2 regions of the Effusibacillus lacus genome follow, and region 1 is predicted to be linked to the other one. Evidence: predicted binding sites of a transcription regulator. Region 1 holds the regulator's gene; the other holds the start of a gene.

Region 1 (3,414 bases):
AAGGGTTCGGGCGATTGATCAGGTCAAAGAAAGATGTGGGTGCGATAGTCGTTTATGACCGGAGGTTGGTAGATGCGAGATATGGAAAACATTTCATTCGATCTCTGCCGGGACCATGGATTTATCAAGGCCCTGAAAAAGAAGTGCTGAAAGTGGTTTACAACTGGCTTAAGCGATGACATACGGATAGTTCCCTCCGCATATACATGTCCAAGAATAGCGAGGGGAACGACATGCGAATGGCGTTCAGGCGTGGACTGTTCTGGATGGTTTTGGTTCTGATCGTGTTGGCGGGAGCGACTATGGAGACGCTGCTGCCTGCTGTTCGTTATTTTGACCAGACACCCATCGGAACCAAATTCGATATTTCAGACAAGGCGGTGCTTCGCTTTCTGGATGTGGGCAGCGGGGTATCGGCCGTTCTGCGGACGAGGGAAGGACATCATTTGCTGTTTGATACCGGTGTGGATTCCTCGGCGCTGATGATTTTGAAGGAACTTGCTTTTCTCAAGGCACATCGGCTGGATTTTGTCATTTTGACAAGTCCCAATCCGGAGCATATGGGCGGTTTTGGAATCCTCAGCCAATCGGTCCCGATCGGCAAAGTTGCCTATCCCGACCTGTCTTATGCCGAATTTGAACCGGACAGCTATGAATCAGCCAAACTGATACCCAGAATCCGTCTGAAAGCGGATCAGGAATACACCTTGGGTGAAGACTTGTCCGTAAAGGTTTTTCATCCCCGGGAGCCGCAGCTTGGTTTGGAAGGCGAATCTTCCCTGGTAGCCCAGGTCAACTACCGGGGCACTCGAATCCTCTTTACAGGAGACATTACTTCGAGAGTTGCGGAGAAACTCTCGGAACTGCCGGTTGAGAGTGATATTCTGGTTGTTCCGAACCATGCAAAGACTGGCAGTTTGAGTGCTGAGTTCCTTAAAAAGGTGAACCCAAGAGTGGCTGTCTTGACCGGCATTCAAAAAGGCGGGACATCTCCGGACGAAAGCATTGTTGAACTGCTGTACGAAAGCTGGACAGACGTTTATCGGACTGATCAATTTGGATCTGTTACCGTGGTCATCGGGCATAGAGGCTATGACGTACTCAGGCCGTGACAACCTGCACTTCTTGTTGTTGACGTACTTTTAAGGAGGCTTTATCTTAATCTTAAAAATTTATACAAATCATTAAGGTTGACGAAAGTTTTTGCTTTCACCTATGATGGTAACATAAGCATTCTAATGTCGTGAGTTGGAGGACAGGATGAAAACTCCCAAAATTTCTGAAGCCGTGATCCGGCGCCTCCCTGTTTATTTGCGTTACCTTCATCATTTGAGGGATATGAACGTTACAACCGTATCTTCCCATGAACTGGGTCAGCATTTGGACATGAATCCGGCTCAGATCCGGAAGGATCTGGCGTATTTCGGCGAGTTCGGACGCAAGGGGATAGGGTATGACGTTCAATATCTCATAGAAAAGATCAAACAGATTCTGAAATTGGACAGGCGTCTCAATGTGGCTCTGGTGGGAGCAGGGAATCTGGGAACGGCCCTGTCTAATTACAACCGTTATACAAATGAGAAATTGAAGATCGTAGCCATTTTTGATGCATCCCAGCACAAAGTCGGAACCAAGGTCGGGTCGCTGGAAGTGCTTCCAATTGAGATGCTCCCAAAGACAGTCAAGGAACTGGATATCAAAATGGGTATCATAACGGTTCCCGCGACAGAAGCCCAAAAAGTGGCCGACCAGATGGTGCAGGCGGGGATCAAAGGAATTCTTAACTTTGCTCCTGTCATCCTCCGGGTTCCCCTGGATGTCCCCATCCGCAATGCGGATGTGACAACTGAACTTGAATCCCTTGCCTACTATGTGGACTGATCGGATAATAGACCCCTATTCACCCTGCACGAATAAGCGTGCAGGGTGTTGTTTTGGGGGGAAAGGGAATCCTAATCGGTAAAAAGCCCGGAGGTAAGGATTGATGAGTGACACGCTTCTGGCGGAATTTCCGGTCAGGGTGACCAATCTGGACAAACCCCTCTGGCCGGAAGCGGGCATTACAAAGGCTGATTACATCCAATACATGATTGAGATGTCTCCTCATTTGGTCCGGCACCTGCAGGACAGACCCTTGACTGTGGTCCGTTTTCCCCATGGTATTCACGAAAAATCGTTTTATCAAAAGAACGCGCCGAAAGATACTCCCGAATGGGTTCAAACCTTCGCCGTTTATTCAAAGGATAGTGATCGGGACATCCATTACATTCTTGCCAACAATACCGCCACACTGATTTGGCTTGCAAACCAGGCCTGCATTGAACTTCATCCATGGTACACAAAGATACAGGCCCCCGATTCGCCAACCAATATTGCGATTGATTTGGATCCGTCAGCACCCGGATTTGAAAAAGTTCGCAAGGTGGCATTTGCTGTCAAAGCAGTTCTCGATGATTTGGGTTTTCCCAGTTACCCCAAAACTTCCGGAGCTACGGGCCTGCAGATTTTTATTCCGTTAAAACAAGGTTTTACCTTCCGGCAAACAAGGGTAATTACAGAATTTATCGGACGCTACCTGGCTTCTCAATATCCGGATCTTGCAACTGTGGAACGGTTGGTGAAAGACAGGGAGGATAAAGTATATGTGGATTACCTCCAGCACGCTCCAAACAAAACCCTGGTCAGTCCCTATTCGCCAAGGCCTGTTCCCGACGCCAAGGTGTCAGCGCCATTGACCTGGGAAGAACTTGCAGCAGGGGCGGTTCCCGAAGATTTTACAATCCGGACAATGCTTGAACGTGTGAAGAAGGTAGGGGATCTGTTTGCTCCCATGGAACAATCGGGGGTCGACATTACCGGGGTCCTACATTTCATTGAAAATCACCCATTAAGAACAGCGAACATTAAGAACAGCGAATGGCGGTAGTTGACAAGCGACAGCCTCATTGCTTAAATGATACCGTGAACGTTGAATTGGCAGGTGGATGGGGTTGGAGGCAGAATTTGCCATAATTGGGGGCACGGGTGTTTACGATCCGGGGTTACTGGACGCACCTGCGTTCCATAGAATTGAAACGGCTTATGGAGAGGCACACGTAACCATCGGGCAGTATGCCGGAAGGCAGGTTGCTTTTTTGGCACGGCACGGGAAAGGGCATGCGGTTCCTCCTCACAAAGTGAATTACAGGGCAAACATTGATGCTCTTAAGCAGCTGGGGGTACAACAGGTACTGGCAACTGCTGCCGTAGGGTCCATCAGAAAAGAATTTATACCCGGAAGTTTGGTTCTGGTGAGTGATTTCATTGATATGACCAAGTCTCGTGTTTCCACCTTTCATGAAGGGCAAGACGGCGTTGTCCATATTGACATGACAGACCCTTATTGCGGACGTCTAAGACGAAAAATTTCCCAGC
Region 2 (3,414 bases), on a different contig from region 1:
CCACCAGAAAGAAGATCAGAAATACATTCGTGACTTCCCAAACGGGCGAGAGATAGCGGTTGATCACCTGGTTAATAACTTCTCCCTTTCCCGTAACCTTTCCGTAGTAAGAGAAGAAGCCCGCTCCGAAGTCGATGGAAGCCACTATCACGTAACCATATAAGAAAAGCCACAGGACCGTGATGCCTATCAACTCATACGACATGCTGCCCACCCCCTTCGATGCCCCGCTTCCCCATTTCCTTCTCCGGCGGATTTTTACGGAACATCCGAATCAATACAACCGTACATACGATACCCAACACCGCATACAGCCCGGAAAAAAGGACCAGCATCTGACCCACATTGGCAGATGTGGTGACACCCTCATCCGTACGCATGAATCCCCTCAGGATCCAGGGCTGGCGCCCCACTTCGGTAAAGATCCACCCCAGTTCAATTGCCAGCATCGACAGCGGGCCTCCCAGAACGATCAAGCGAAGCAGCCAGGGATTCCACTCGTGCTTTTTCTTCCAGATACGAACGAGAACGAACAAACCTGCCACAGCGGCCAGGTACATCCCGATCCCCACCATCAGATCAAACAGGTAGTGAACGTAGAGGGGGGGCCAGAGGTCGCGAGGGAACTCGTTAAGCCCCGTTACTTCGGTGTCTGGATGGCTTCCTGCCAGGATACTGAGAGCCATCGGAATTCGGAGTTCCCCTTTAACCTCCAGAGTCTCCTTATCCAACACGCCACCAAGAATCAGGTCGGCCTGCTTCTCAGTTTCAAAATGCCATTCTGCTGCCGCCAATTTTTCCGGTTGATATTCAGCCAGAAATTTGCCTGACAAGTCACCGATAACCGCTGTGGCTATCGCAAACACAAGGCTCCAAGTCATGGTCAGGCGAAGGGCTTTTTGATAATAGTCACTGCGGCTGCCACGCAGAATGAACCAAGCGGTTATAGCTGCCAGTACAAATGCGGATGTAAGATACGCAGACGAAAGGACGTGCGCCACCTTTGTTGGAGTAGCAGGGTTAAACATGGCCTTCAACGGCTCGATACCCGTGATGACGCCGTTCTCCAGCTTGAATCCCTGAGGTGTGTTCATAAAAGCATTCACGGTTGTGATAAAGAACGCAGACGCGGAGGAACCGATCACGACGGGGATCACCAGAAGACAATGGTAAATCGGCTTCTTGAATCGGTCCCAGGTATACAAATAGATTCCCAGAAAGATAGCTTCAAAGAAGAATGCGAATGTCTCCATAAACAGTGGCAGTGCTATGACCTGTCCGGCCAGTTGCATGAAACTGGGCCAGAGCAGAGACAGCTGCATCCCGATGGCGGTGCCCGTGACCACCCCCACAGCCACAGTTACCGTAAACCCTCGTGCCCAACGACGTGCCAGCAATCTATAATGAGGGTCGTTCTTGCGAATTCCCATCCATTCGGCAATCATGATCATGACAGGGACGCCAACACCTATTGTGGCAAAGATAATGTGAAAGCCAAGAGTTAGTCCAGTAAGTATACGACTTTGCATAAATGTATCGAATTCCATTTCTCCCCCGCCTTTCTGACTAGCTTTTAATAACTATGATTTGCAAATAGTTATTATTTGCTATCCTTAATAGTACCGCTTTTTTCAGGTGTTTGTGATAGGTGTCACACCTGTGTTTTTGACAAAATCATGTCTGTAGTGTTTCTAAAATGTGAAAAGGCCCGCCCTATTCTTGGGCGAACCTTCCCTCTGGATGTGTGTTCTTTTCTTTCCCTGCCACAATCAGGAACAGCTAACAACTGTGCAACACGCAGCGGTCCCAGCGCATCAGGCTGTCTGTACTCATCTTATGGGAAAAGGGTGCCTGTATCAAGCTGGAACCCTCCCGATTATCCAAATTACTTCGCTTTCACATAGAATCGAATCATCGGACCTTCCTTAATCGGTTCGCAAACCAACAAATGCCCATGAGCTACCACTTCTTCCGGCACACTGGCAAAGGATTGGGGACAATCCGTAAGGACCTCGAGGATTTCACCTGACTTCATATTCTGCAGCGCCTCCAGCGCATACACCACCGGATAGGGTCAGGGCTCTCCCTCCAAGTTCAACGTATAATCCGGCAAGATCTCTTCATTCAGTTTCAGTTTGTCCATCATTGTGCAGTCACTTCCTTTACAACTTGTACATTCATATTGGCTGGTTTTGCTTTTGCCAACAAATTCTTGCGAACCCTTCTTCCCCAAGCCAGGGAGAAGAAATACCACGCTGCCAGCATCAAGATAGTGCCACCGATAGCCGCCGGCCATCCCCATGACGTCATCAGGCTGATTTTTGGCCAACCGTTTTGCAGAGTGTTATAGATGTTGAGACGGTCCCAGCCCCATGCAAGCAGAGTAGCTCCGACAATGTTGCCAATCCCGACAATCAGAAATTGCACCTGTCCTCCCACCACACGGTACATCCAACCCGTTTCGCAACCACCCGCAATTACAATTCCGAGACCAAACAGCAGTCCCCCTACCAGCGCGCCGGGACTTGCCCACCAGCTAATCGGTTTGATCCCCGTAACATGAAACACGGCTGTTGCCAATGAAGCTACCAGAATCCCAACGGCCAGTGCCCGGGCCATAACAGAACGGCCACTCACCCAGAGGTCGCGAAAGGCGGAGGTAAAGCAGATCTGTCCGCGGTCGATTGCCAACCCGAACAACCCGCCAAAGATACAAGCGATTCCCAGTTTCCATTGACCAGCCAGAAAGTAATAAGCACAAATCCCTGTAAAGAGGATCAAAATGGCCACACCCATAAAGGGCTGCACCTGACGCTTTTGTTTTGCTGTCGGTTTTGCTTTATGCGCGGCAGCTTTGAAATCAGGCTTTCCCAGCATCCACGGAAGCAAAGCAATCTTCACACCGAAATAGCTGCCCACAAGGGTTCCCGCCATGAACAACCAGGAATGTAAAGAGAACTGCGGAATCCCGGTGAAAAAAGCGGCCAGGTTACACCCCATAGCCAAACGTGCACCGAAACCTGCAATAATTCCCCCGACAAATCCTTGCACCAAGCGACGTTTCTGGGAGGGGATTCTGATTTTGAAATTGTTGGCAAATAGGGTACTGATCAGAGCGCCAAACAACATTCCAAAAACGATCCATCCATCAGTGCGTTCCCAAGGAGCTTGCGCCGCATTGAATTTTACAAGGGTCAGATAGGACCAGGTAGTGGTGTCGACCCCCAACAGGTTCAGAATATGTCCGCCAAATCGGGTAAACTCACCGGTCACGGCCCACACTGTCCCTGTCAGCCCAAAGTAAAAAGCGCTTAAAAGTCCAACAAAAATGGCTGCCACCGTCGGGTTCCACAACCGTACAAAGGTATGCTCCCAAACGCCGCGTAAATGTCCGAACAATTCGTCTCTCATTCT

Evidence for each region. Region 1 encodes Rex, which represses fermentation and respiration genes when NADH is low (regulators of the CRP and FNR family bind a similar motif). Its sites were predicted from a motif close to TTGTGAAATATTTCACAA; they were not measured.
Region 2: a site for Rex is predicted at 1,640-1,657, ahead of EFBL_RS11000 (cytochrome ubiquinol oxidase subunit I). Genes of this name have one in related genera too.

The regions. Positions count from the first base shown of each region.
Region 1 is NZ_BDUF01000029.1:78,163-81,576, forward strand. It holds gene dinG (ATP-dependent DNA helicase DinG) at 1-179, shown strand, start outside; gene EFBL_RS07205 (ComEC/Rec2 family competence protein) at 240-1,112, shown strand; gene EFBL_RS07210 (redox-sensing transcriptional repressor Rex) at 1,261-1,881, shown strand; gene ligD (non-homologous end-joining DNA ligase) at 1,985-2,926, shown strand; gene mtnP (S-methyl-5'-thioadenosine phosphorylase) at 2,985-3,414, shown strand, end outside.
Region 2 is NZ_BDUF01000057.1:94,586-97,999, forward strand. It holds gene EFBL_RS10995 (cytochrome d ubiquinol oxidase subunit II) at 1-205, opposite strand, end outside; gene EFBL_RS11000 (cytochrome ubiquinol oxidase subunit I) at 195-1,547, opposite strand; gene EFBL_RS11005 (sulfurtransferase TusA family protein) at 1,886-2,065, opposite strand; gene yedE (selenium metabolism membrane protein YedE/FdhT) at 2,143-3,411, opposite strand.